DNA from 2 places in the Arthrobacter sp. 10T419 genome. Region 2 is predicted to be linked to the other one. Evidence: predicted binding sites of a transcription regulator. Region 2 holds the regulator's gene; the other holds the start of a gene.
The links. The regulator Rex, encoded in region 2, represses fermentation and respiration genes when NADH is low (regulators of the CRP and FNR family bind a similar motif). The targets are predictions, from matches to a motif close to CTTGTGAANNNNTTCACAAG.

Region 1: AC1DBD_RS04560 (glyceraldehyde-3-phosphate dehydrogenase) is a predicted target of Rex. The motif match lies at 12,258-12,277, and genes of this name have one in related genera.

Annotation. Positions count from the first base shown of each region.
Region 1 covers NZ_JBFTHF010000002.1:189,538-203,934, forward strand. The annotation lists gene AC1DBD_RS04475 (DUF3052 domain-containing protein) at 16-435, shown strand; gene AC1DBD_RS04480 (peroxiredoxin) at 432-932, shown strand; gene AC1DBD_RS04485 (NAD-dependent protein deacetylase) at 950-1,870, shown strand; tRNA gene AC1DBD_RS04490 (tRNA-Val) at 1,968-2,043, shown strand; gene AC1DBD_RS04495 (hypothetical protein) at 2,547-2,837, shown strand; gene AC1DBD_RS04500 (FadR/GntR family transcriptional regulator) at 3,103-3,831, opposite strand; gene gndA (NADP-dependent phosphogluconate dehydrogenase) at 4,058-5,494, shown strand; gene epsC (serine O-acetyltransferase EpsC) at 5,569-6,153, opposite strand; gene cysK (cysteine synthase A) at 6,191-7,126, opposite strand; gene msrA (peptide-methionine (S)-S-oxide reductase MsrA) at 7,193-7,717, opposite strand; gene AC1DBD_RS04525 (Nif3-like dinuclear metal center hexameric protein) at 7,829-8,728, shown strand; gene AC1DBD_RS04530 (zinc ribbon domain-containing protein) at 8,791-9,528, shown strand; gene AC1DBD_RS04535 (YaaA family protein) at 9,588-10,352, opposite strand; gene AC1DBD_RS04540 (hypothetical protein) at 10,408-10,605, opposite strand; gene AC1DBD_RS04545 (slipin family protein) at 10,610-11,485, opposite strand; RNA gene rnpB (RNase P RNA component class A) at 11,597-11,990, shown strand; gene AC1DBD_RS04555 (hypothetical protein) at 12,060-12,212, opposite strand; gene AC1DBD_RS04560 (glyceraldehyde-3-phosphate dehydrogenase) at 12,496-13,989, shown strand; gene AC1DBD_RS04565 (hypothetical protein) at 14,055-14,264, shown strand.
Region 2 covers NZ_JBFTHF010000001.1:329,464-343,860, reverse strand. The annotation lists gene AC1DBD_RS01655 (hypothetical protein) at 1-850, shown strand, start outside; gene ccsB (c-type cytochrome biogenesis protein CcsB) at 1,062-2,162, opposite strand; gene resB (cytochrome c biogenesis protein ResB) at 2,162-3,991, opposite strand; gene AC1DBD_RS01640 (cytochrome c biogenesis CcdA family protein) at 3,991-4,746, opposite strand; gene AC1DBD_RS01635 (TlpA family protein disulfide reductase) at 4,757-5,368, opposite strand; gene AC1DBD_RS01630 (histidine phosphatase family protein) at 5,371-6,036, opposite strand; gene AC1DBD_RS01625 (YceI family protein) at 6,251-6,799, shown strand; gene AC1DBD_RS01620 (hypothetical protein) at 7,009-7,593, shown strand; gene AC1DBD_RS01615 (GtrA domain-containing protein) at 7,808-8,665, shown strand; gene AC1DBD_RS01610 (redox-sensing transcriptional repressor Rex) at 8,713-9,408, opposite strand; gene AC1DBD_RS01605 (glutaredoxin family protein) at 9,512-9,784, opposite strand; gene AC1DBD_RS01600 (HAD family hydrolase) at 9,906-10,724, shown strand; gene AC1DBD_RS01595 (30S ribosomal protein bS22) at 10,888-10,986, opposite strand; gene AC1DBD_RS01590 (helix-turn-helix domain-containing protein) at 11,181-11,393, opposite strand; gene AC1DBD_RS01585 (3-deoxy-7-phosphoheptulonate synthase) at 11,586-12,698, opposite strand; gene AC1DBD_RS01580 (alpha-hydroxy acid oxidase) at 12,989-14,359, shown strand.

The DNA of each region.
Region 1 (14,397 bases), on a different contig from region 2:
GCATAGGAGCAACACGTGAGCGAGGCCGACGCCGCCACTTCGGTAAATGTGGCGGAAAAATTGGGTTTCAAAAATGGAGATCTGATTCAAGAATTCGGTTATGACGACGACGTCGACTTCGACTTGCGCGACGACATCGAGGACCTCACCGGCTCGGAACTCTTCGACGAGGACGACCATGAGGTGGTCGACGCCGTGATCCTCTGGTGGCGGTCCGACGACGGGGACCTCGTTGACACCCTGGTCGGCTCGCGCACCACCCTGACCGAGGGCGGCGTGGTCTGGGTGCTCACCCCGAAGAACGGCCGGGTGGGCTACGTCTCACCGGCCGACATCCAGGATGCCGCGCCCACCGCAGGCCTGCACTACACCACGTCCGCTGGCGTCTCCAAGGAGTGGAGCGCCACCCGGCTGGTCACGCGGAAAAACAAGTGACCCAACCCGGCGCAGGAGTGGCGCTGGCAACCGCCGTGCCGGCGGTCGGCCAGCCCGCCCCCGACTTTGAGCTGGTCAACCAGTTCGGCGAGCCGGTCCGGCTGTCGGAACTGCGCGGACGCAATGTGGTCCTCGTGTTCTTCCCGTTCGCGTTCTCCGGCATTTGTACGGGCGAACTTTGCGAAATCCGGGACAACCTTGCGCTCTTCGAGGACGCCGACGCCGCCGTGCTGGGGGTTTCGGTGGACAGCAAGTTCGCGCAGCGCGCCTACGCGGAAAAGGAAGGCTACTCCTTCGACCTCCTTGCGGACTTCTGGCCGCACGGTGCCGTGGCCGAGCGCTATGGCGTCTTTGACCCCGACAGTGGCATGGCCAAGCGCGGCACCTTCATCATCGACGCCCGCGGTATGGTCCGCTACGTCGTGGTGAACCCCCGCGGCCAGGCCCGAGATTTCACCGAGTACCGCGCCGCCCTGGCGGGGCTCGCAGGGAACTGACGGCGGGGACAGGCGTGATGCGGCAGCGGAGGCCCGGCGTCGGCATGACTGGCTTTGCCAGCCTGCCGCCGGTCGTTGCCGCCGAACCGGCGCGGAGCGAACTCGAGGTCCTGCGGGAAATCCACGGCGTCCTCGCGGGGGAGCGCTTCGCGTTGCTCACCGGCGCCGGGCTCAGCACGGATTCGGGCATCCCGGATTACCGGGGCCCCGGGGCGGCTCCGCGGGCGCCCATGACCTACCAGGAATTCATTGGCGACCCCGAGAACCGCCGTCGCTACTGGGCGCGGAACCACATCGGCTGGTCGCATCTGCGCCGCGCCGATCCTAACGACGGCCACGCGGCCGCCGCCCGGCTGGAGCACCGCGGGCTCCTCACAGGCCTGATCACGCAGAACGTGGACCGGCTGCACGAGGACGCCGGAAGCGTCAACGTGGTGGACCTGCATGGCCGCTTCGACCGGGTGGTCTGCCTGGCCTGCCATCGCCGCTACAGCCGCTCGTTGCTGGCCGGCGTGCTGGAGGAACTCAACCCTGACTTCCTGACGGAAGCACTCGCCGCCGGTGTCGTGGAAATGGCCCCCGACGCCGACGCCACCGTGGAAGATTCGGAGCTGATCGCGGGTTTCGTCGTCGCCAACTGCCCGGCCTGCGGCGGCACACTGAAACCCGACTTTGTCTACTTTGGCGAGAACGTGCCCAAGGACCGGGTTGAGCGCTCCTACGCCATGGTGGACGACGCCGCGGCCCTGCTGGTGGCCGGTTCCTCCCTGACCGTGATGAGCGGACTGCGGTTCGTCCGGCACGCCGCCAAGCAAGGCAAGGCGGTGGTGATCATCAATCGTGGGCAGACCCGCGGCGATGACCTGGCCACCATCAAGCTGGAGGCAGGCGTCAGCGAATCGCTGACCTGGCTCGCCGCGGAGCTCCCCTCACTGTGAGGCGTTCCGGTCCGGCCGGCGATTGGCGTTTCCGGCGCCGTTTCGGGTAGAGTCATTGTTCGTTGGTGGACGCACTGAAGTGCGGAAACAGCATCTTGGGTCTTTAGCTCAGCTGGTAGAGCGCCACGTTTACACCGTGGATGTCATCGGTTCGATCCCGGTAGGACCCACCAAGGAAAACCCCGTCGCGGCAGGCCTAAACGCCCGCCGCGGCGGGGTTTTTTGCTCTCCATGTGCTGTGTCCTGCACTATTCCCGCGCCTAAAAGTAGCCGGAACTATCTGTGTGCTCACATATCGGTTGGCAACGCGCGGGCGCTACGCTGCTGGCCCCGAGGGCCACTGCTCGCCGCGGGGGTCGGCAGGGGGCGCCCCGGCCGAGCAGGGAGTGGGGGATTCCGAACCGATAATAAGCTAAGTGATATTGTTATCTTACTTATTTGGGGGGCGACTTGTTAGGTTTACGTTCTTTTTTTGCCAGGTTTTGGGCTACAAAATGCCGGCTATGCGGGATTCCTGTTCCGGATTCCCGGGTCCCTTACTGCAAGGAGCAGCACCAGACGGAGTTCGAATCCGCAAACGCCTGGTAGTGGAGCGCGGCCCCGCTGCCCATGCGCTGTCGGCCATCCAAGTCCGGACTGCACCAAAATGTCGGTGCCTGTCCGTACCGTCACCGGCATGGAACATGTGATCGTAAAAACCGGCCCTGACGGACATCCGCGGGCCGTGGTCCGCGGTGGCCGCGAATGGGTGGTTGGCGCGGAACCCGTGCGGTGGTTTGAGCGCGTGAGCTGGTGGGAGGCCGAGCGCCGGATGCCGAAGGGACTGAGCCGGGTCGATGTCGAGGTGTGGCAGGTCCAGGCCAGGCTGGGCCGGAACAGCGGATCGGCCCTAACTACGATGGAAATCATCCGGGACGGCCTCGGCGGAGGCTGGCGGCTCCGGGACGCGGTGGCGGACGCCGCCTGACCAGCGGTCACCCGCGGCAAAAGCTTCCGCGCAATGGAAAAGCCTGAGGGCAATGGAAAAGCCTCCGGGCAATGGAAAAGCCTGCGGGCAATGGAAAAGCCTTCCACCGCGACTATTGGGGGATGCCGCGGTGGAAGGCTTGTTAGAAATATACCGTGAATGCGTCCAAATGTGAAACGCCTAGCGGTTGAATTTGACCATCGACGGGACTAATCCGGGCCCCGCGGCTGTCTATCGGAAGCCGTGCCGCTGCCGTGCGGGCGGACTAGCGGGGCTGGACCGGGACGAAGACGCGGGGCTGGTCCTTCCAGCTGGGTTCCATGTCCGCGATTGTCTCGCGCATGATCTTGTTGGAGGCCTCGCGGGCGGCCACGCCGTCGCCGGCCGCAATCGCCTCCGCCACGTCCACGTGCCACTGCAGCGCGGAGGCCCGCGGATGGTCCGGCATCAGACCGTGGACGGTGCGGCCGGTCAGCGTCTCGGCCACCTGGCCCACCATGTTGGCGAACATTTCGTTGCCGGAACCGGTCAACAGCAGGGAATGGAACTGGATATCCAGCTCGAGGAACCGAGGCACGTCGCCGGCCACACCGGCCTCCCGCATGGCGTGGGAGATTTCCACCAGCTGGCTGCGGAGTTCATCCGGGGCGTTGCCGGCCGCCAGTTCGGCCGCCACCGGCTCCACCGCGGTCCGCAGCTCGGCCAGGGAGCGCAGCTGGGCGCCGCGGCCCTCGCCGGCCAGGCGCCAGCGGATCACGAGCGGATCGAAGGGATTCCAGCGGCTGGCGGGGAGCACCCGGATGCCGACACGTTTGATGGTCTCGACCAGCCCCAGGGACTGCAGCACGCGCACCGCCTCGCGGACCACCGAGCGAGAGACCTTCAGCTCATCCTCGAGGTGCTCGGCCAGCATGACATGGCCGGCGGGGAGCTCGCCGGCGACGATGCGGGCTCCCAGATGCTCGATGGCGCGGTGATGCAGGCTGGTCGACATAGTCGTAAGCATAGTGGCGCAGGCCGCAATCCCGGGGCTACAGGCGCAGTGGCCGCCGAAAATCATAGACTGTTTGTGACGCGCCGTATTCCGCCACGTGGGCGCTGCTTTCCTGCAGTCAGCGGAAATACATATGGTTTATTGACAGCCACTGATCCCAAGAAGCGTGTTCCGCAGCAACTGCGGGACGAACTGCACTCGATGCACAGAATGAATTGGAGTTTTGATGTCAGCACACATCGGTGTCACCGGCCTTGCGGTGATGGGGGCCAACCTGGCCCGGAACCTGGCCCGTAACGGCTTCACCGTTGCCCTGCACAACCGTTCCGTGGAGAAAACCGACGCGCTCCTCGAAAAGCACGGCCAGGACGGCGACTTCGTCCGCACCGAAACGCTGCAGGAACTCGTCGACTCGCTGGAGAAGCCGCGCCGCGTGCTGATCATGGTCAAGGCCGGCAAGCCGGTGGACTCCGTGATCGAACAGCTCGAGCCGCTGCTGGAGGCCGGCGACATCATCATCGATGCCGGCAACTCGCACTACGAGGACACCCGCCGCCGCGAGGCCGCCCTCGCGAAGAAGGACCTCCACTTCGTCGGCATCGGCGTCTCCGGCGGCGAGGAAGGCGCGCTCAACGGCCCCTCGATCATGCCCGGCGGCTCCAAGGAGTCCTACGAGGCGCTCGGCCCGCTGCTGGAAAAGATCGCAGCCCACGTCGACGGCCAGCCCTGCTGCGCCTGGATCGGCACCGACGGCGCCGGCCACTTCGTCAAGATGGTGCACAACGGCATCGAATACGCCGACATGCAGGTCATCGGCGAGGCCTTCGACCTGCTGCGCTCCGGCGCGGGCATTGAGCCGGCCGAGCAGGCAAAGATTTTCGCCGAATGGAACAAGGGCGAGCTCGCTTCCTTCCTGATCGAAATCTCCGCCGAAGTCCTCGGCCACGTCGATGCCAAGACCGGCAAGCCGTTCGTCGACGTCGTGGTGGATGCCGCCGGCCAGAAGGGCACCGGCCGCTGGACGGTCATCTCCGCCCTTGAACTGGGTTCCCCGACTTCCGGCATCGCCGAATCGGTCTTCGCCCGCGCGTTGTCCTCGCAGGCGGAGCAGCGCAAGCTGGCCCAGGAACTGCTGGCCGGCGGCGAGGCCGCCGTCGAGGTCCCCGAGACTTTCGTCGAGGACGTCCGGCAGGCACTGTACGCCTCCAAGCTGGTCTCCTACGCGCAGGGCCTGGACATGCTCACCTCCGCCGCCAAGGAATACGGTTGGGACCTCAAGCTGGACGAGATCGCCTCGCTGTGGCGCGGCGGCTGCATCATCCGCGCAGAGCTGCTGAAGGAGATCACCAAGGCCTACGCCGCGGACGAGAAGCCGGCGAACCTGCTGTTCGCGCCGGCCTTCACCAAGGCGATCGCCGAGGTCCTCCCGGCCTGGCGGCGCGTGGTGGCCACCGCGGTGCAGCTGGGCATCCCGGTGCCGGTGTTCTCCTCCTCGCTGGCGTACTACGACGGCCTGCGGCGCAAGCGCCTCCCGGCCGCCGTGATCCAGGGCCAGCGCGACCTCTTCGGTGCACACACCTACGGCCGCATCGACACCGAGGGCACCTTCCACACCCTCTGGGGCGAGGACAAGTCCGAGATCTCGGCAGTGGACACGCACTAATCCAGACCGGTTAACGACAGCGGCCGGCGGCCCCGTTTTGGGGCCGCCGGCCGCTGTCTTTATGACTGCGTGCTTTAGATGCGGTACTCGATCAGGTACTCGGCCGGGTCGACGGCGGGTTTGGTTTCGCGCTGGGCGTCGCGGTGCCGCCAGGTGGCGGGCACTCCGGTCAGGATCGATTCGGCCGGGGCGTCCTTGACTACGACGGCGTTGGCGCCGATGGCGCTGTCCCGGCCGATCGTGATGGGGCCCAAGACCTTGGCTCCGGCGCCGATGACGACGCGGTCCTCGATGGTGGGGTGCCGCTTGATCTTTGCGAGCGAACGGCCGCCGAGCGTGACACCGTGGTAGATCATGACATCCTCGCCGATCTCGGCGGTTTCGCCGATCACAACCCCCATGCCATGGTCGATGAAGAAGCGGCGGCCGATCGTGGCGCCGGGGTGGATTTCGATGCCGGTCAGGAAGCGGGCCAGCTGGGAGATCAGCCGCGCAGGGAAGCGCAGCGAAGGGTTCTGCCAGAGCCGGTGCGTCAGGCGGTGCGCCCAGATCGCGTGCAGGCCGGAGTAGGCAAAGAAGTTTTCGAAAGAACCGCGCGCCGCCGGGTCGTGGGACCGGGCGGCGTCGAGGTCTTCCTTCAGTCTTGCGAAGAAGCTCACAAAGACCTTTCTACGAAATCTTGGGACAGGGCTGGGCTTAGCCGCGGATGTCGTCGTACAGCACGGTGGAGATGTAGCGCTCCCCGAAGTCGCAGACAATGGCAACAATCAGCTTACCGGCGTTCTCCGGGCGCTTCGCGAGCTCCAGGGCCGCCCAGACGATCGCGCCGGAGGAGATGCCGCCGAGGATGCCTTCCTTGACGCCCAGCTCGCGGGCCACGCGGACCGAGTCCTCCAGGGTGGCGTCAATGACCTCGTCATAGACGTTGGTGTCCAGGATTTCCGGCACGAAGTTGGCGCCGAGGCCCTGGATCTTGTGCGGGCCCGGGGCGCCGCCGTTGAGGATGGGGGAGTCCTTGGGCTCGACGGCGATGATCTGCACGTCGGGCTTGCGCTCCTTGAGTACCTGGCCGACACCGGTGACGGTTCCGCCGGTGCCGACGCCGGCGACGAAGATGTCCACCTTGCCGTCGGTGTCCGACCAGATTTCCTCGGCGGTGGTGCGGCGGTGCACCTCGGGGTTGGCCTCGTTGGCGAACTGCTGCGCCCAGATGGAGTTCTCCGTGTTCGCGACGATCTCCTGGGCCTTCTCCACGGCTCCGCGCATGCCCTCGGAACCGGGGGTCAGCACAATTTCTGCGCCGTAGGCGCGGAGCATGACGCGGCGTTCCGTGGACATGGTCTCGGGCATGGTGAGGATGACCTTGTAGCCGCGGGCGGCGCCGACCATGGCCAGGGCGATGCCCGTGTTGCCGGAGGTTCCCTCGACGATGGTCCCGCCGGGCTTGAGTGCACCGGACTTCTCCGCGGCGTCGATGATGGCGACGCCGATCCGGTCCTTGACGCTGTTGGCCGGGTTGTAGAACTCCAGCTTGACCGCCACCGTGGCGTCCAGGCCTTCGCTCAGCCGGTTGAGGCGGACCAGCGGGGTGCCGCCGACCAGCTGGGTAACATCGTCATAGATCCGTGCCATGGGTAGGTGTGCCTATCTGTGAGGAGGAATTCTAAGGTCAGCGTAACGAGGGCGCTCAGGCCCTAGCTAAGCATTAAGCCATGCAGAGTAATATTTCCTGGCCTTCGCCAGCTTCGGGTTGATGATCACCTGGCAGTAGCCCTGTTCGGGGTACTTCGCGTAGTAGTCCTGGTGGAAATCCTCCGCCACGTGGAAGACCGGCAGGCGGCTCACCTCGGTGACGATCGGATCCGACCACAGCTCCTGGTTCCGGCCGATCGCTTCCTCGAAAAGGATCTTCTCCTCAGTGGTCTCGTAGAACATCGAGGACCGGTACTGGGTGCCGACGTCGTAACCCTGCCGGTTCAGCGTCGTGGGATCGTGCAGGGCGAAGAACATGTCCAGGATGACCTCGGCCGGGATCACCTCCTCGTCGAAGGTCACCGCCACCACCTCGGCATGGCCGGTGGTGCCGGAGCACACGCTGTAGTAGTCGGGGTTGCGGTCGTGGCCTCCGGTGTAGCCGGAGACGACCGAGCTGACACCCTTGGTCTTTTGATAGACGGCGTCGAGGCACCAGAAGCAGCCCCCGCCGAGGACGAAAGTTCTCATGTCCTGTTCAATGGACGAAGGGCCCGGATCATTCCCGAACCCGGCATTCGGCCAGCATCCGGGACTCCCGGCAGGGGTGGCTGGCACCGCGGATAGGGTAAAAATGAGGTTATGGAACCTGAGAACACCGACGTTTCAGCGCAGCCCGACGAAGCTACCCGCACCGGCGAGGCTGCCACGCTGGGCATGATCCTGCTGGCCGTCGAGGAGCTCTGGCCCGAATCGCTGGCGGAGGAGTGGGACGAGGTAGGCCTGGTGGCCGGGCACCCGTCCGCCGAGGTGAGCAGGATTCTCTTCGCCGTGGACCCCACCCTCGAAGTCATCGAGGAAGCCGTCGCCTGGGGCGCCGAACTGCTCATTACGCACCATCCTCTGCTGCTCAAGGGCGTCACCTCCGTTGCCGCCAACACCCCCAAGGGCAAGGCGGTGCACCGGCTGATCGAGTCCGGGACCGCACTGCTGACAGTGCACACCAACGGTGATTCCGCCGTCGGAGGCGTCTCCGACGTACTGGCCGACGCGCTGGGCCTGCAGGACGTGGTGCCGCTGACGCCGGCCGCGAACGGCCTTCCGGAGGAAGGGATCGGCCGGGTCGGGGACCTCGCCGACGTCCAGACGCTGGGGGACTTCGCCGCGCGGGTCTTCGGCATCCTTCCCTCCGTGGCCGGCGGCGTCCGTGTTTCCGGCGACCGGGACGGCCTGGTGCGACGTGTGGCCCTGTGCGGCGGCGCGGGCGACTCGCTGTTCAACGAGGTCCGCGCGAGCAACGCCGACGTCTACCTGACCGCGGACCTGCGCCACCATCCGGCGTCGGAGGCCCGCGAGGCTGCCGTCAATGACCGGCCGTACCTGATCGACGTCTCGCACTTTGCGAGCGAGTGGCTGTGGCTGCCGGCGGCCGCCGAGGCCTTGGGGAATGTGCTGACCGACCAGGGCCACGACATTGAAATCCGGGTCAGCAGCACCAACAGCGACCCCTGGGACTTCATTCTGACTCCGGGCGGCGACTAGAGTCTAGGGAGCGCCGGTACGGTGCCCGGCTCCGGCCGGTAAGTGAACAAGCGGAGGAAATAGTGGCCAAGGCAGCACCGGCGGAACAGTTGAAGTTGCTCGAATTGCAGGGACTCGATGCCAGGCTCAAGTCCCTGTCCAACCGCCGCCGCAGCCTTGAAAGCGACTCCCGGATCACCGACCTGGAGGCTGCCCTCAGTGTGGCCAACGGAGAACTCGGGGCCGCGAAGGTGGCGGTGCACGACGCCGAACTGGAACTCAAGCGCGCCGAGGCCGACGTCGAGCAGGTCGCCTCCCGGATCGAACGCGACGAGGCCAGGCTCAACAGCGGCACCGGGCTGTCCAAGGACCTCGTGGCACTGCAGCGCGACATCGCGTCCCTGAACAAGCGCCGCTCGGATCTTGAGGACGTTGAACTCGAGGTCCTGGAGCGGCTGGATTCGCTGCGCCTGCGCCAGGCCAGCCAGCAGCAGATCGTTGACGATATCCAGGGTTCCTTTGGCACCATCCGCGCCGAACTGGACGAACAGCTCGCCGAAGTGGCCGCGGAGATGACCGTGGTGCGCGGCCAGCGCGCCGAGTTCGCCGAGGGACTGGACGCGGGAATGCTCGCCGTCTACGAGAAGACGCTCGCCAAGCGCGGCGTCGGCGCGGCCCGGCTCTTCCACGGCACCTCCGAAGGATCCGGTATGCAGCTGAGCCCCGGTGACCTCGCCGAGATCAAGGCCGCCGCCGAGGACGACATCGTCTTCTGCCCGGATTCCGGGTGCATCCTGGTCCGCTCCGCCGAGTGGGCCTAGTCCCCAAGTGACTCGCAGTTGTTGTCGTTTAGAGGCGTGTAAACGACAACAACTGCCAGCTAGTTGGGCAGGATGAGGTTGAGGGTGTGCGGCTTCCGGGCCGTGCCCTCGACCAGCTCCGCGGACCATTTCTCGGCGGCGGCCTTGTGCAGCTGCGCCGGGGTCTGCGGGGTCTTGCCGCGGCGGGCCAGCAGGTGCCGGGCAAGCTCCCCGCGGGTGTGCTTGGCGAAGTGGCTCACCACCTTTCGGACGCCGTTGACCTCCGTGAAGACGTTCACCGCCACGGTCCGCTCGGGCGGGGGAGCCCAGGCCGCGGCGTAGGTGCTGGAGCGGCAGTCGACCAGCAGCTCGCCGTCCGTTGCGGCGGCCAGGGCCTCAGTCAGCTGCGGCTTCCAGAACGAGGCCAGCCGTCCAACGTCGGGTAGGGACGTGCCCATCGATAGCCGGTACGCCGGCACCCGGTCCGCAAACCGGATCGCGCCCCAGAGCGCGGAGATCACCAGCACGTTTGCGTCCGCCTTCTTCCGCTGCGCCGGAGTCAGCGAGCGGTAGTCCAGGGCGTCGTAGAGGACGCCGGAATACACCTGGTGGGCGGGCGCGGCAGGCTCGGCGTGCAAGCGGGTGTTGCGTTCGACGTCGGCCTTCAGCGAGGCGCCGACGCCCAGCAGCGCCAGGGCGTCCTCGTGCGCGCTGACGGTGCCGAGCGCCTCGAGCACCTTTGCGCGGTAGGCGTTGAGGCCGGGGAAGCTGAGCGAAGCCGCGTCGACGGCGTCACCGCCGGTCGCGGGGGTCTTGCCTTCGGAGGGCGGCAGCAGAATTAGCACCGTACGATCCTACCGGCGGCCAGGCGGCTGCAGCCGCGCGCGGCCCGGCGTCGGGCTAGCGCCGGTGTCCGGTGTTGTCGAGGCCCACGAAATTCGACTGGCCGACTGTCTTGGCCCGCTGGATGTCCCGCCGTGCCCGCTCGGATTCCGGGTCGCTGCCCAGCCGCGCGTGCTTCCGGCGGGTCAGGAGGTCACGCACGACGGACGCGACGACCAGCAGTCCGGCGCCGACGGCAAGGAGCAACAGTTCCATGCGGTCAGGCTACCTTCGTTGGCGCCGCCGGGACAGGGGGAGGCGCCGTGACCGCCACGGGGGTGGGGCCGGCGGCCTGGGCCGGCGCCGCTACCGCTGCCTGGGCGGCCTTGGTCTCCCGGGCCAGGAACGCGGACAGCTCGCCGATGGTGCTCATCAGCGGCGCCGGGAAGACCACGGTGGAGTTCTTGTCCACCGCAATCTCGACGAGGGACTGCAGGTTCCGCAGCTGCAGGGCCAGCGGATGCGCCATCATCATGTCAGAAGCCTCACCGAGCGCCGCCGCCGCGATCGACTCGCCCTCGGCGGCAATGATCTTGGCCCGCTTCTCCCGCTCGGCCTCCGCCTGCCGGGCCATGGCGCGCTTCATGCTTTCGGGAAGCTGGATGTCCTTCAGCTCCACGAGCGTGACTTCGACGCCCCACTCCAGGGTGAGTGCGTCCAGGATTTCGCGGATGTCGCTGTTGATGTGTTCCGTTTCGGACAGGGTCTGGTCCAGGCTGTGCCGGCCGACCACCTTGCGGAGCGTCGTCTGGGCGATCTGGTTGATCGCGGCAGCCACATTTTCGATCGCCACCACCGACTTCACGGCGTCGATCACCCGGTAGTAGGCCACCGCGGAGATATCCACGCTGACGTTGTCCTGGGTGATGATGCCCTGCGACTGGATCGGCATGGTCACGATCCGCAGGCTGACCAGCTGCAGCCGGTCGATCACCGGGATGATAAAGCGCAGCCCGGGCATCCGGACTCCGATCACCCGGCCCAGCCGGAACAGCACGCCCTGCTCATACTGGCGCACAATCCGGATCGAGGCCCGGGCCAGGATGAGCACGAGCGCGGCGATGATCAGCCAAATGACGACGGCGGTGAAATCCATCCGAATCGCTTCCTTGCCTGGCGGGGTTGCTGCTTTCATTCTCCCACCGGCAGGCCCAAAAGGCGCCGGTGCGGTGAGCCTGCGGGGGCAGCCCGTAGAATGAGAACCGGATGGGTTGACCAGGCGGCCGCGCGTCACGCAAGTGGCTCGAGGAACGTCCGGGCTCCGCAGGGCAGGGTGGTGGGTAACGCCCACTCGGGGTAACCCGCAGGCCAGTGCCACAGAGAATAGACCGCCTGCCCCAGGGCCGTGTCCGCACGGTCGGGGGAGCAGGTAAGGGTGAAACGGTGGTGTAAGAGACCACCAGCTTCCCGGGTGACCGGGAAGGCTAGGTAAACCCCACCCGGAGCAAGGCCAGACAGGACACGTTTGAGGGCTGCCCGCCCGAGTGTCCGGGTAGGCCGCTGGAGGGCGTCGGCAACGGCGTCCGTAGATGGATGGCCGCTACTCCCGCGCCGGCAACAGCGCGGGAACACAGAACCCGGCGTATCGGTCAACCCATCCAACCAAACGAAAAGGACCGGCACCGTGTGGTGCCGGTCCTTGCCGTTTGGATCGAGGTGTAGGTTTCGGATCAGGCCTTGGCCTTCCGCTTCACCCAGCCCCACGCCGCCGTGGCGACGAACAGGACCAGGCCGATGACGGCCAGCCAAAGCAGGCCCTTCACGACGAAGCCCAGGATCGAAAGAATGAGCCAGATGACAAGTAGTGCAACTATGAGTCCCATCTGGACATCCTACGTCAAGGGCTGCGTGACGCGGCGGACCCCGCTCGTGTGAGTGATTTCACGCCGCCTCCGGCCCCCTGGACCGGCGCCCCGCTCTAGAATGGATAGCGAACGTAGATGTTCTGCCACCGGGTCTGCGTTCGCCGCCGGTGGCTTTTTCTTTGCGCTCCATGCAGGCGCCCGGGGTGGACCGAATCCCCGCCGCGTCCAGGTTCCGGAGATCCGCCGGCAGCCGACTTCCGCATACGAGGACGTATGTGGTGGATTTTAGGAAGGTAGTTCTGTGAGCCAGACGTCAGATTCTTGTCTTGATACGTGGATGGGCCGGGAGGCGCTCGCCGAGGCCATGATTCCGGTGATCGGCCGGCTGTACCGCGAAAACAACGTGGTGACGTCCATCCACGGCCGGAGCCTGATCAATAAGTCCACCATGAACATCCTCAAGGCGCACCGTTTTGCCCGCCGGATGAGCAAGGAAGAGCTGCGCCTCGAAGAGACCGCGCCCCTGCTCGACGCCCTCACCAAGCTGGACCTCGGCGCGGCAGCCATCGACATTGCCCGCCTGACCGAAAAGTACCGCGTAGAAGGCAACGGCATCAGCCTGGACGACTTCCTGCGCGAGGAGCTGGCCGAAGTGGTCGGCAAGCGCGGCGGCGACGACCGCACCAGCACCGACGTCGTCCTCTACGGCTTTGGCCGCATCGGCCGGCTCCTGGCCCGCCTCCTGATCGAGAAGGCCGGCGGCGGGCACGGCCTGCGGCTGCGCGCGATCGTGGTGCGCCGCGGGTCGGACAACGACCTCACCAAGCGCGCCAGCCTGCTGCGCCGCGACTCGGTGCACGGGTCCTTCGAAGGCACCATCAAGGTGGACCTCGAGAACGACACCATCACTGCCAACGGCGTCCAGATCCAGGTCATCTACTCGGACAACCCGGCCACGGTGGACTACACCGCCTACGGCATCCACGACGCACTGGTGGTCGACAACACCGGCCGCTGGCGCGACGCCGAGGGCCTCTCCCAGCACCTGCAGAGCAAGGGCGTTTCCCGCGTTCTGCTCACCGCCCCGGGCAAGGGCGAGCTGAAAAACATCGTGCACGGCATCAACCACGCCACCATCACGGATTCGGACAAGATTGTTTCGGCGGCGTCCTGCACCACCAACGCCATCACGCCGGTACTAAAGGCGATCAACGACCGCTACGGCGTCGTGCACGGCCACGTAGAGACGGTCCACTCCTTCACCAACGACCAGAACCTGATCGACAACTTCCACAAGGGTGACCGCCGCGGCCGCTCCGCCGCGCTGAACATGGTCATCACTGAGACCGGTGCCGCCAAGGCTGTCGCCAAGGCCCTGCCCGAGCTCCTGGGCAAACTGACCGGCAGCTCCATCCGCGTCCCCACCCCGGATGTCTCCCTGGCCATCCTGAACCTGAGCCTGGAAAACGGCACCACCAAGGATGAGGTCAACGACTACCTGCGCGAGATGTCGCTGCACTCGGAACTGCGCAAGCAGGTCGACTACATCGATTCGCCCGAGGTTGTCTCCACCGACTTCGTCGGCTCCCGCCGCGCCGGCATCGTCGATGGCCTCGCCACCATCAGCAACGAGAAGAACCTTGTCCTCTACGTCTGGTACGACAACGAATTCGGTTACAGCTGCCAGGTGGTCCGCGTGATGGAGGAAATGGCCGGCGTGAACCCGCCGTCGTTCCCGGCCAAGGACGCGGCCGCGACCCTCGAAGCTGCCGGGCTGCCGGTCGAGGTCGGGTAGCCCCACTTTGGACCTTCCCGGCCGGTTCGCTGGAATCGGCCGGGAAAGGGAACCACAATGGAGCCATGGAACAGAACTCGGCTGTGGAGCACGAAACCACCCTGGAACATGCCCTCGACGTAGCCCGGCGGAACGCCAAGGAAGCCAAGCGCCTCCTCGACGACGCCCGAGCCAAACGCGAGGCCGGCGAGATCGACGACGCGCGGGTCAGCCAGTTGGAAGCGCTGCTGAATCTCGCCGAGGAGGACCTCCGCCGGGTCACCAAGGAACAGTGACCGCTCGGCACTGACCAGCCGGCGGCCGTGCGGCCGCCAGCCCCGGGGCATAGCCTGTCCTGTCCTGCACACTGTGGACAACCGGGCCGCTGTCGGTGCCCCGGCCTAGGCTGATGAGGTGCAGCAGCCCCAT
Region 2 (14,397 bases):
GGGCACCCTCCTTGACCGTATGCATGCCCTGGTTGCTGTGACGTGCGCGGTGGTGAGCCATGCAACTGCTGCCCTGCTGTGGGGCTTTCCCCTGCCGGCGTCCGTGGCAAACGTCGACGTCGTTCATCTCACCAGCCGGCCGGGCAATCGGGCTGCGCGTCGAAAGAACGTCGTGGGCCATCAACAGTCGTTTGAACCCGAGGAGATCGTGGCGGGCTCCAGGGTCCACTGCACGTCACCGCTGCGGACGTGGTTCGACCTGGCCAGCATGCTTAGCCTCGACGATCTTGTGATTGCCGGAGACTTCCTGCTCCGCCGAAGGAACCCTTTGTCCACCCTCGACGAGCTAGACGCCTACCTTCAAGGACGAAAAGGAAAGCCGGGCTACCAGAAGGCCGCGCGGGCTCGGATCCTGATGCGCTCAGGCACGGACTCCCCCAAGGAGACCGAACTCCGGTTGCTTCTTCTCCGCCATGGCCTCCCCGAACCCGCAGTCAACGTGCCCATGTTCGACGAAACCGGCCGCTGGATCCAGGACCCTGATTTGTCCTATGAAGTGGAACGGGTCGCAATCCAATACGACGGCGGGCATCATGCCACTCCGGCGCAACGGCGCAGCGATATTTTCCGGGACGAAAACGCGCGGGATACCGGGTGGCGGGTAGTCGTGCTGACCCAGTGGGACTTGACCCCGTTGGGCCCGGGCATGGAGCCAACAGCGGTCACCAGGGTACGGGCGGCGCTCGTGGAGCGGGGCTGGATGCCCGATCGTGGCCCGGCCCGGAGGCGACGTTCCGCACGCACCACGGCGTCCATCGGACAGGAATGGCCGCTAAGCGGGGTGGCTTAGCGGCCATTTGTGGCGAATCGACGATTCAGGCCCGAGGGTTAGCGGCCATTTGTGGCGAATCGCGGCGGTTCGGGGTGCGGGCCTGGTTGGTGCGGCGTCGTTTGGCCGATCTGACAGGAATGGCCGCTAAGCGGGGTGGCTTAGCGGCCATCTGTGGCGAATGGACGAGGAATCTAAGCGCCCAACCCTGGCGAAGCGAACTCCCGGCGCCTTACAGCCCCGAGTAGGAGTGCAGTCCGTTGAAGAACTGGTTCACGATGGTGAAGTTGAAGACCACGCACAGGTAGCCGACGATCGAGAGCCAGGCCGCGCGGGTTCCGGTCCAGCCGCGGGTGGCGCGGGCGTGGAGGTAGCCGGCGTAGACCACCCAGATCACGAAGGTCCAGACTTCCTTGGTGTCCCAGCCCCAGAAGCGGCCCCAGGCCTTCTCGGCCCAGATGGCGCCGAACATCAGCGTGAACGTCCAGCCGACGAAGGCGATCGCGTTGATCCGGTAGGACAGGTTTTCCAGGCTCAGGGCGTTGGGGACCAGGCGCATGAAGCCCAGCTTGTCTGCCCCGCCCGCGGCAATGGTCTTCTGCCGGTGCGACTGGACCAGCTGCAGCGCGGACATCGCGAAGGTCAGGGTGAACAGGGCTGAGGACATCACCGCGATGGAGACGTGGATAATCAGCCAGTAGCTCTGCAGCGCCGGCACGAGGTGGCCCACGGGCGTCCAGAACGCGACCGAGGCCGCGACCAGCATGATGATGGCCAGGCCGATCACAAAGGTACCCAGGAACCGCAGGTCGCGGCGGATCAGCACCAGAAGGAAGACCGCCACCGCCACGAACGCGCCGGTGGTCAGGAACTCGTACATGTTGCCCCACGGCACCCGGCCCGCGCCGATCGCGCGGGTGATGACGCCGGCGGCGTGGATGGCGGCGCCCAGCACGGCGAGGGCGACGGCGACCCGGGCCGGAACCCGGCGTTCGGCGCCGTAGCGCATGCCGCCGTCGGCGGTCACGCCGGCTCCGCTTGCCCGGCTGCCCGAGACCGACGACGTCGGGCGCTCGGCCCGTCCGACAGGGCCGCTGACGTCGGAAGCGGCGCGGTCAACGGCGGCGGAGGAGCCACCGACGCCGGCGCCCACCGGGACACGGACCGTCTCGGCTCCGGACAGCTCTGCCGCCTTCAGGTCCACCGCGCGCAGGGTCTTGCTGCTCTTGGCCAGGTCCCAGGCGAAGGCGATGAAGGCCACCGTGTAGGTGCCGGCCGCGAGCAGCATAAAGAGCTCGCTGTACTGGCCCATGGTTTCGTTGATGGGGAACATTACTGATCCTTCTTTGACTCAGGAGAGCCTACTGTGGACTGGATGAAGTCTGCTGCGGGTTGGTCCGTGGAGGCCTGCGCGCCGGCGTCGGCGCGTGCGCCGGTGTCCGCCCGGTCATTATCCGCTGTCGCGCTGGGAACAGGCTGGGAATCCTCCCCCGAATCGTCCGCGGCCCCATCATCGAGCGGCCAGGCTGCCGACAGCAGGGCCCGGATGGCGGCGGCTTCCCCGGCCAGGCGGTGGTCCTCGCCGCGGGCCAGGAGACCGTACTCCACCATGGTGCGGCCGTCCTCGTGGGTGCCGGTGCGGACCCAGACGCGGCGGCGGTTGACGTACAGCGACGTGACCAGGCCGGCGACGGCGAGCAGGGCGAAGAACAAGGCGTAGCCCTGGCCCGGGTTGTGGTGGATGTCCACGCCGATGTAACGCTTCACGCCGTCGAAGCTGATGGTGCCCTTGCCGTTGGGCAGGGTGTGAGTGGTCCCGGGGGTCAGCACGATGCCCTTGGTGGGCAGGTTGCGGGCGTTTAGCGGCGTCAGTTTCTTCACATCGAGTTCGAACACGTTCTGCGGCGAGCCGCTGTTCAGTCCGAGGTCGCCGTAGTACGAGTTCAGCGTCAGCTGCGGGTTGAACAGTTCAGGATCGCCGCTGAAGGAAACTCCTTCCTTCGTGATGAACGCGGTAGGCAGGAAGAAGCCCGCGAAGGCCAGCTGCTCCGGCTTGGCATCGGGGACCTTGATGACCACGGAGGAGTAGTAGTTGTCGCCTTGCAGCTTGGCCACCACCGGTCCCTGCATGGCGATGTTGCCGGCGCCGTCGCGCACCGTGACCACCGGGGCGTAGCCGTTGCCGGTCAGGTAGACGCTGGTGCCGCCCAGGCTGAGCGGGTCATTGACCTTCAGCACCTCCTGCTTGGCAGGCGCGCCCGGGTTCTCCTTGGTGGTGACGTCAGCCTTGAAGTCGATGGGCTGGCCGAACTTGCCCTTCGATTCGCGGTCGAAGGTGATGTGGAACTTGTCCAGCTGGATGGAGTAAGGCTCCAGCTGGCTGCTCTGGAAATTGGTGCCCGGGGTGAACTGGTCGTAGCCCACCAGGGTGTTCACGAAGGTGTCCCCCTCGACCAGGATCCGTTGGCCGCTGTAGCCGAACAAGCCGCCGGCCGCGACGGACACCAGGACACCGATCAGGGCGGTGTGGAAGACAAGGTTGCCGACCTCCCGGAAGAAGCCGCGTTCCGCGCCGAGCGAGGGCCGTTCGCCGTCGCGGTCCCGCACGTCGACGCGGTAGCCGCGCTTCCTCAGCAGGGCGGCGGCGTCGTCAATGGCGCGCGACGCCGGGATCCCGGCGTCGGCGGGGACCACCATGGTGCCGTACTCGGGCAGCCGGGACAGCCGTGCCGGGGTGCGCGGGGGCTGGGAACGCATGGCTTTGTAGTGCACGATGGCGCGGGGCACCACGCAGCCGATCAGCGAGATGAACAGCAGGATGTAAATCGCGGAGAACCACGCCGAGGAGTAGACATCGTAGAGCTGCAGGGAGTCCAGGATCTTGCCGTAGTCCGGGTGGTCCTTGATGTACTGGGTGACCACCGCAGGGTTAGCGGGCCGCTGCGGGAAGAGCGATCCGGGCACCGCGGCGACGGCGAGCAACAGCAGCAGGAACAGCGCGGTACGCATGCTGGTCAGCTGCGTCCACGCCCAGCGGAGCATGCCCACCGGCCCCAGCGAGGGCAGCACAGCGCCTGCCTTCGCGGCTTCGACGGGACTGGTTCCGTGATCGGGCGTGCCGGGGGACGGGGATTTCTTCTCTACGTTCACTCGCTCGCTCATCAGATCGGCAATTTCACATCGGTTTGGAACCAGTACTGCAGCCCGGACACCCAGGCACCCCACACCCCGCTGGCCATCAGCACGCCCAGCGCAATCAGGATTCCGCCGCCGGTGCGCTGGATGGCGAGCCGGTGTTTGCGGAAGAAGGAGAGCACCCCGACGCCGCGGCGGACGGCCAGGGCGATCAGCAGGAAGGGAATGCCCAGCCCAAGGCTATACACGAAGGCCAGCAGGGCGCCCTTCGCCGCGGACGATCCCCCGGAAAGGCTCAGCAGCTGCACCGCCGAATAGGTCGGGCCGATGCACGGGGCCCAGCCGAGGCCGAACGTGATGCCCAGCAGCGGCGCACCCCAAAGCCCGGCTGGCGGCTTGGCGTGGATCTTCGCGTCGCGCTGCAGCCAGGAGAAGCCGCCCATGAACACGACGCCCATCACGATCACCAGCACGCCGAGCAGTTGCGTAATCCAGGCGTTCTGGGAGCCGGTGATCAGCGTTCCCAGCTGGCCGAAGGCCCCGCCGAGGAGCACGAAGATCACCGAGAAGCCGAGGACGAACAATCCGATCCCGGCCAGCATCCGGCCCCGCTTCTGCTTCTGCAGGTCGACGCCTGTCAGGCCCGTCACGTACCCGAGGTATCCGGGCACCAACGGCAGCACGCAGGGCGAGAGGAAGGATACGAGTCCGGCCAGCAGCGCCACCGGGATGGCGAGCAGCAGCGAACCGTTCAGGATGGCTTCGGCGAAGGGGCTGTTCACGGCGCCGGCCTTACTCGGCCACGGCTGCGGCGATGAGGGACTTGAGGGTGCCCTTCTGGATTTCGCCAAGCACCCGGGAGGCGACTCGGCCCTGCTTGTCGAGCACCAGCGTGGTGGGGACCGCGCCGGGCGGAACCAGCCCGGAGACGGCCAGCAGCACCGCGCCGTCCTTGTCGTTGAAGCTCGGGTACGTCAGGTTGAAGGTCTTGTCGAACGCTTCAGCCGTCGGTTTTTCGTCCCTCAGGTTGACGCCGAAGAACTGGACGCCCTGGCTCTTGAACTCCTGGTGCAGGGCCTCCAGCGACGGCGCCTCGACCCGGCACGGCGCGCAGGCGGCGAACCAGAAGTTGAGCACCGTCACCTTGCCCTGAAACTGCGACGCCGTGACTTCGGTGCCGTCGAACAGGGTGCCCTTGATCTCCACCGGTTTTTTCCGGTCGGCAGCGGCGAATTCGGTCACCGAGCCGTCGCCGGCGACGTAGTTCTTGTTATCCCCCGCCTTGGCCTGCTTGGCGAGGTCGTCCTCCTGGGCGCAGCCGGTCAGGCCCAGCATGGCGGCCAGGGCCGCACCGCCGGCGGTGAGGACGCCGCGGCGGGACAGACGGGAGTCGTCGTCGAACATGTTCAGGCTCCCGGGGTGCTGGAGGCACCGGGCAGGAGGACGGCGGCGGGCTCGCTGTAGTCGATGCGAAGCAGCGTCCCGTCGTCGTTGAATACGAGGGAGGTCACGGAGGTGAGCGTGCATTCGCGCTTGCGCGGGTCGTGCCACAACGGCCTGCCCTCGGCGCTGAGCCGGGTGGCCCAGATGGGCAGCTGGTGGCTCACCAGGATGGCCTCGGCGCCGTCGCCGCCGAGCTCGACGGCCCGCAGGCGTGCGTCCTGCACCGCGGCGGTCACGCGCGCGGCCTGCTCTTTGTACGGCTCGCCCCAGGACGGCCGGAGCGGGTTGCGGAGCATCGGCCAGTGCTTCGGTTTGAAGATCTCGCCTTTGGACACCTGCATCCCCTGGAAGTAGTTGGCGGCCTCGATGATCCGCTCCTCGGTGGCGATTTCAAGGCCGAGGGCCTCGGAGATCGGCTGCGCCGTTTCCTGCGCACGGGTCAGCGGGGACGCCGCGAGGTGCACGATCTTCGCCCCCTGCGCGGCGCGGTCACTGAAGTGCTCGGCAAGCATCCGGGCCATCTGCTGACCCAGTTCGGAGAGGTGGAACTCGGGCAGCCTGCCGTACAGGACGCCTTCGGGATTGTGGACCTCGCCGTGGCGGAGCAAGTGAACAGTGGCTTGGGGCATGTGTACCAGTTTCTCAAAGGGCAGGGGCAATGACGAAATCTTCTACAAGAGGTAGAACTGAAACTTTTTGGGAAATGTTCCCCGGGGGTGGAATAAAAGATGCAAATGCATGTTTATACTGGGTGAAGCAGTTAGTTGAGACTTCAACCAATGAAGTGAAGACCGACGATCAGATGAACTTCCGCACGACCCACCCGACTCAAGGAGAATCACCATGGCACTTCCCGCCAACCTCACCACCGGCACCTGGACCCTCGACTCCTCGCACAGCGAAATCGGCTTCACCGTCCGCCACGCGGGCATCAGCAAAGTCCGCGGCCAGTTCAAGGAAGCCGACGCAACCCTGGACCTCGCCGAGAACGTCGCCGACTCCAAGGTGAACGCCACCATCAAGACCGCGAGCTTCGACTCCGGCGACGTCAACCGCGACGGCCACGTCCGCGGCGAAGACTTCTTCGACGTCGAGAAGTTCCCGGAGATCTCCTTCGTCTCCAACGCCATCGTCCCCAAGGGCGACGCCTACGAGCTCCAGGGCGACCTCACGATCAAGGGTGTCACCCGTCCCGTAGCGCTGGAAACCGAGCTCAACGGCGTGGCCGTTGACCCGTTCGGCAACACCCGCGCCGGCCTGACCGCCGAGACCACAATCAGCCGCAAGGACTTCGGCCTGACCTGGAACGCCGTCCTCGAGGCTGGCGGCGTGCTGGTCAGCGACAAGGTTGCCATCAACCTCGAACTGGCCTTCATCGCCCCCGCAGCGTAGTCCGCGCCGCCCCGAGCGGCGGACAGGGCCCGTCCACGCGACGCCCTCTTCAACACCCCGCGCCATCCCCGGATGGCGCGGGGTGTTTGGTTTAACCGGGGCCGCTTCGGGGGCTGACTTGGGCGCGTTCCACGAGCGCGCCGGGCGGCCTCCGCTCCCGCCCCGGAGTCAGCTAGGAACCACCGGTTTCGCGGTCTAAAGTGAAATCCATGAGCAATACCGGCGACGTCCCCGAGCCCGATCAGCCAGGCGCCATTCCGCCGGAACCGGGCAGCGTTCCGCCGGTCGGACCGGGTCAGCCCGGGCGGTTCGGCGGGTTCCGGATCGAGTGGCCGGCCGACCGGCCGCGGAACTTCCGGGACGCGCTCCCCCTGGGCGGTTATTCCGGGATCCTCAACCTCCCGGCCATGCCCACGGAGCTGAAGATCTCCTACTGGGTCTGGGTGATTGGCGGGTTACTCGGCCTGCTCGCAGGCGTGATCGGGCTCTTCGGCACCCTGGTCCTCTTTGTGGTCTCGCCCCCGGCCGGCATCCTGCTGCTATTGCTGGTGCTGGTGGCGGTGGCCCTGGCCGCGGCACAGGTCACGCTGGCGATGAAGATGAAGGAGGGCTGGGAATGGGCCAGGTTCGCCCTCACCATCGCCGCCGGCGTCAGCCTGGTGCTCGCCCTGGCCAGCATCGGCGTCGCGGGAGGCGGAAGCTGGCCCGGCTTCGTCATCAGCCTGGTGGCGACCGTGCTGATGTGGCTGCCGAAGTCGCAGGCCTGGTTCGACGCGTTCAAGGGCCGTTCCTGACCTTCCTCGGCACCAGGCTGCTCCTCGGTGGCTTTGCCTCCGGAAACGCGGATACCCGCGTGCCGGCGGCTCCAAAAATGCCCCTCAGAATACCTCCGCGGAATGACCCAAACCGCCGCGAGCGCGGGGTACGGTGTAGTTAAACCATGCTGGGGGCAGGGTGAAGACACTGGTCCCGGTAGCCCATCCCGTCATCGAAATGCAAAGGACCGCCATGAGTAACCCGCCAGTCGAGCCTTCCAGCCCGGACGGACCCGAGTCGGGCAAGCAGGCTCCGCAGTACGGCCAGAATGCTCCCCAGTTCGGACAGCAGCCGCCGGCTCCGCAGTATGGGCAGAATGCCCCGCAGGCGCCCCAGTACGGCCAGCAGGCTCCGCAGTATGGCCAGAACGCCCCGCAGGCGCCCCAGTACGGGCAGCAGGCTCCGCAGTACGGGCAAAACGGGCCCCAGTACGGGCAGCAGGCTCCCGGCTATGGCCAGCAGCCGCCGGCCTACGGGCAGGCCCCGGGCCAGTTCGGCCAGAGCCCCTACGGCCAATCCCCTTACGCGCAGTATCCGTCGGAACTCCCCACCGGTGGAGCCGGGACCAGGCCGCCGCAGCTCGACCTCGCCTTCTGGCTCATCATCGGTGCGGGCATCCTGTCCCTCATCAGCAGCCTGGTTGTGTCCTTTACCGGGGCGGACTACTTTGAGACCGCGATGCAGCAGGCCGGCGCCCAGCAGGGCAGGAGACTCTCAGCGGACGAACTCAATGCGGTGCGGGCAATCGTCCCCATCAGCGGCATCATTGGCGGCCTCATCTCCTTCGGGCTCTACGCACTGGTCGCATTCCCGGTCCGCAAGGGCAAGAATTGGGCCCGCATCCTGGGAACGGTCTTTGCCGCCCTGTCGCTGTTTGGCCTGTTCGGCGGCGTATTCGCCTTCGGCGCCCTCTCCGGCGTGCTGCAGATCATCGTGATCCTGATGGGCGTGGCCGGCATCGTGATCCTGTACCTGCCGACGGTTTCCCCCTACTTCCAGAAGCAGCAGCCGTTCTCCAACCCGTACGCGCAGAACCCCTACGGCCGCTAACCAAGCACCGCTGCAGAGGGCGCGGGAGCCGGATGGGCCGACTGAAGTCAGTCGGCGTCTTCCGGGTCCTGCGCCCTTTGTGCGTGGTAGGCGAGAATCTGCAGTTCGGTGGCCATATCCACCTTGCGGAGATTGACTCCCGGCGGGACCTGCAGCATGACCGGGGCGAAGCTCAGGATGCTGCGCACGCCTGCGGCCACTACCCGGTCGCAAACGCTTTGCGCCACGGCCGCGGGCAGCGCCAGGACCACCATGTTGGTCCCGGTGCGGCGCAGCACGGCTTCCAGATCTGCGGCGTCGCTCACCCGCAGCCAGCCAACCTCGCTGCCCACCACCATCTGGTCGGCGTCGAAGATCGCCACGATGTCAAAGCCCCGGGACTCGAAGCCGCCGTACCGGGCGAGGGCCTTGCCGAGGTTGCCGGCGCCGACGATCGCAACTTTCCAGTCGTGGGTCAAACCCAGGGCCGCGGCAATGTGCCGGTTCAGGTACTGCACCTCATAGCCCACGCCCCGCGTCCCATAGGACCCCACATAGGAGAGGTCCTTGCGGAGGGTGGAGGAACTGACGCCCGAAGCCTCGGCGAGCGATTCAGAGGAAACCCGGTCCACCCCCTCGGCCAGCAAAGTGGTCAGGGCGCGCAAATAGATCGTCAGCCGCGCCACGGCCGCGGGCGGGATCTGCTTGGCAGCAGGTCCGGCCGCCCCGGGCAGGGCGTCGGGTGAAGAATCCAGCGAAGTCACTATCTGCTCCATTGCGTCGCGTTGTGACTCCACTCTAGAGCCCCCGCAGTTCGGGCCACAAAGCCGGGGACCGCGTCGCCTCAGCCGCTTGCCCGGGGTGCACTCAGGCTGACTGGCCGAGGGCGCGGCGCAGGGTTCGGGCCAGCCGAACCTCGTCGATCCGCCAGAAATCCCGCTGGACCCCGTCCACCAGCAGTACCGGGATCTCCTCGGCGTAGCGCTCGCGCAGGACATCGTCGTCGTCGATGGACCGCTCGGACCAGCCGAGTCCCAGCGCAGCGGTGACCCGGCCGACGGCGTCGCGCGCGTCCGCGCACAGGTGGCAGTCAGCTTTGGTGATGAGTACGACATCGGGAAGGGGCGCGGGTATGGCCATGGTTCCACGGTAGCCCGGCGCCCGGCCCGGCGTCGACGCGACCTGGTGTTCCAGCCGGGCGGCCGGTGCGGCGGGGCCCTTTCTGCGCGTGGGATCCCCCGCCATTGACTAGACTCGTGGCATGCCCGAGGAGAAGATCGTCGCTGTGGCCACGCGGCCTGTTGCGTCACCGCAGCACGGCGAAGCCGCCTTCTTCGACGTTGACAACACCCTTATGAGGGGCGCCAGTCTCTTCCACGTGGCCCGCAAAATGCATCAGCGCGGGGCGTTCACCATTCCCCAGGCGGCGGGCTTTGCCTGGAAGCAGCTGATGTTCGTGTTCCGCGGCGAGAACATGGACGACGTCCACGCCGTCCGCGACACCGCCCTGAGCCTCGCCTCGGGTTTCACCGTGCAGGACATCGAAGCCCTCGGCGAGGAAGTCTACGACGAGATGATCGAGTCCCGGATCTGGCCCGGCACCAAGGCCCTGGCCGAACAGCACCTGCGGGTGGGCCGCCGGGTCTGGCTGGTCACGGCCACGCCGATCGAGGTGGCCACCGTCATTTCCACCCGGCTGGGCCTCACCGGCGCCCTCGGCACCGTGGGCGAGATCCACGACGGCTCCTACACCGGACGGCTGGTGGGCGAGATCCTGCACGGCCCTGCCAAGGCCGTCGCAGTCCGCGGCATTGCCGAGGCGGAGGGCCTGGACCTGAACCGCTGCTGGGCCTACAGCGACTCCCACAATGACATTCCGCTACTCAGCATGGTCGGGCACCCGGTGGCCATCAACCCCGACGCCCGGCTGCGCCGCCACGCCCGCGAACACAACTGGCCGGTCTACGACTTCCGGTCCGGCCGTCGCGCCGCGACCCTGGGCCTGAAGGCCGCAACCGTCGGCGGGGCCATCTACGGTCTCTGGCGGGGCTTCTCCCGCTTCCGCGGCCCCACGGCCTAAGCGCACTCCGGGGCCAGCCCGCTACGCGTTCGGACGGGCGCACCCCGGATCCCGGGTGCCCCTGTCCGCATCCGCCCCGTATTGCCGGATCCGCCGCGCGTTGCCGAAAAGAAAATGCCCGCCGCCGAAAAGGCAACGGGCATTGACGCTGTTCGAAGTATCTCTACTTCTTGTTGCGACGCTGGTGGCGCGTCTTGCGAAGCAGCTTGCGGTGCTTCTTCTTGGCCATACGCTTGCGACGCTTCTTAATAACTGAACCCACGAAAGTTCCTTACCGGCTAGATGCAGTACCTGCCCGTTGGGAAGGGTCCGCGGGCTAAGCAAGCAGACTGAACAACTGACAGGTTCTTACAATGACGTAAAACGTTCCTTAACAGGGTACCGCCTATCCGGGGCACACCACGACCGCAGGCCCCGCGAAGGGGTCTGCCGCGGCCCGGTGCGACAGCGGAAGACTCAGGCCGTCTCAGTACGTCCGTCAACAACAGCACCCTTGAGATACTGTTCGACGGCATTTTCCGGAACCCGGTAGGAGCGGCCAAAGCGCACCGCCGGCATTTCGCCGGAGTGCACCAGGCGATACACGGTCATCTTTGATACCCGCATTACATCCGCGACCTCGGCCACGGTGAGAAAGCGCGCGTTGGAGAAGTTGGCCTCCGAAGACATTTCCCTATTCCTTTTGCTCAAGCGAACGGCTGCCCCGTCTGAACGACATGGCGGTGTGCCGATGCTGAGCCATCAAACAACCATGTGCTAGATACTCTAGGGGTTCATGGTGCCAATGTGAAAGGTTTCCGCAGGATTCTGCGAAGGATTTCCGCAGGATTTTCCCGCTTGGCCCCTCCTGCGCCCCCGCGTTCAACCCCGGACCCGCCGGGTGCGTGCCGACGCCGCCAGCTGGCCGAGCAGCGACGCCGTCACGTCCCAGTCCATGCAGGCATCCGTGACGCTCTGGCCATACAGCAGCTGGTCGGTTCCCGCGGCGTGTTCGGCAACGTCAAGGGACTGCGCCCCGCCCACCAGGAAGCTCTCCAGCATGACGCCGGCGATGGCGGACGCAGAGGCCCCGCCGTCCTCGAGCTGGGCACCGATCTCCAGCGCGACCTCGGCCTGCCGGTGGTGGTTCTTGCCGCTATTGGCGTGGCTCGCGTCCACGATCAGCCGCGGGTTCAGCTGCCTGGCGGCGAGCCGGGCGGAGGCGGCTTCGACGTCGGCGGCGGAGAAGTTCGGGCCGTCGCTGCCGCCGCGCAGGATGACGTGGGTGTCCGGGTTTCCGGCGGTGCTGACCAGCGCGGCCCTTCCGTCGCCGTCGATCCCCAGGAAGGCCTGGGCGGCACCCGCAGCACTGCAGGCGTCAAGCGCTACCTGCAGGCCGCCGTCGGTCCCGTTCTTGAAGCCGATCGGCATGGACAGCCCGGACGCCAGCTGGCGGTGGATCTGGCTTTCCGTGGTGCGCGCCCCGATGGCACCCCAGGCGACGAGGTCCGCCATGTACTGCGGGCTGATGGGCTCGAGGAATTCCGTGGCGGTGGGCAGTCCCAGCGCGGTGACCTGGCGCAGGAACTGGCGGGCGGCGCGCAGGCCCGCGGCAATGTCGTGGCTGCCGTCGAGCCGCGGATCGTTGATCAGGCCCTTCCAACCGACCGTGGTGCGCGGCTTCTCGAAGTAGGTGCGCATGACGATCAGCAGGTCTTCGCGGTGCTTCTCGGCCTGGCTGACCAGCCGGCGGGCGTATTCCAGTCCGGCCTTGGGATCGTGGATGGAGCACGGGCCCACGATCACCAGGAGCCGGTCGTCGACGCCGTCCATGATCGCGCGGACCTCGTCCCGGCCGCGGCCGACGACCTCGGAGCCGCGGGCATCCAGCGGGAGTTCCGCGATCATCTCCTGTGGGGTGGGCAGCGCGGTGAATTGGCTGACGCGCAGGTTGGACGTGGTCTGCTGGCTGTCAGGGGCTGCTTCGATGCTCATGGTGGGTCCTGTTCCGGGTGCGGAGCGGGCCCTGATCAGAACCCGCCGGAGAAATGGCGAAGGGCAGAGGATGATCTCTGCCCTGTTGGCTCTGAAGGTGTGTTGGATGCGTGTCAGTTAGACGCGGGCCCCTCCAGAGCCAACGAAAAATACGCATACCAACGGTTAGTCATGCCACCGACCATAGCTCCGTCAACAGCCGGAGGGCAAAGCGGCGCCGTAATATTCCGACGGCGTCCCTTAGAGTGTGGTTGGACCACAGACTGTGACGAGACGCACCGGAGGCAGCAATGACGCAACCCCCCATCATGGGCAACCCCGAGGCCCCGACGACGGCGGAGGACACCGCCACCAGCCATCACACCGGCGGGACGTCCGCCAACGGGACGCCCACCGCCGGCAGGGGCCCGGTGCCGCGCGGGGGCGGACTGCCTGCCGCCCTCAAGCGCCGGGTGCCAAAGTACGCTGACCTCGCACCGCTGATGCAATTCCAGAAGCCGGACTTCGGCCGCGAGGCGAAGCTGCGCCGGGCCAGCACCATCTGGGATCTGCGGGACATGGCCAAGCGTCGCACCCCGAAGGCGCCGTTCGACTACACGGACGGGGCGGCCGAGGCCGAGATCACCCTGCGCCGGGCCCGCCAGGCCTTCCTGGACATCGAATTCCGTCCCGGCATCCTGCGCGACGTCTCCAGCGTGGACCTCGGCACCGAGATCCTGGGCAAGGCCGCCCGGCTGCCCTTCGGCATCGCGCCCACCGGCTTCACCCGGATGATGCAGTCCGAGGGCGAGTACGCCGGTTCCCGGGCCGCCGCGGCCGCCGGCATTCCGTACACGCTCTCCACCATGGGCACCGCGTCGATCGAGGACGTGGCCGCCGCGGCCCCGGACGGCCGCAACTGGTTCCAGCTGTATCTGTGGACGGACAGGGACCGTTCGCTGGAACTGATCGAACGCGCCGCCCAGGCAGGCAACGACACGCTCATGGTGACGGTGGATACCGCCGTCGCGGGCGCCCGCCTGCGCGATGTCCGCAACGGCATGACCATCCCTCCGGCGCTGACGCTCAAGACCGTGCTGGACGCTTCCTACCGGCCCGCGTGGTGGTTCAACTTCCTCACGCACGAGCCGCTGACCTTCGCCTCGCTGTCGCGCTACACCGGCACCGTGGCGGACCTGATCAACTCCATGTTCGATCCCACCCTGACCTTCGCGGACCTCGACTGGCTGCGTGAAACCTGGAAAGGCAAGCTCGTGGTCAAGGGCATCCAGACCGTCGACGACGCGCGCAAGGTCGTGGACCACGGCGCCGACGGCATCGTGCTCTCCAACCACGGCGGCCGCCAGCTGGACCGGGCCCCCATCCCCTTCCACCTGCTCCCGGAGGTCTCCGCGGCGCTCAAGGCGGACAACAGCGACGCTGCAGTCATCCTGGACACCGGCATCATGAGCGGCGCGGACATCATCGCGGCACTGGCGCTGGGTGCGGACTTCACCCTGATCGGCCGCGCCTACCTTTACGGCCTGATGGCCGGCGGCCGGGCCGGGGTGGACAGGGCCATCCAGATCCTCGAGACGGATATGCGGCGCACCATGGCGCTGCTGGGCGTCAGCCGGATCTCCGAGCTCACCCCGGACCACGTCCGGCTCCTCGCCAGATAGCCCACGGTTCCGCGAGAGGGCAGTTCGCGGCAGTGTTT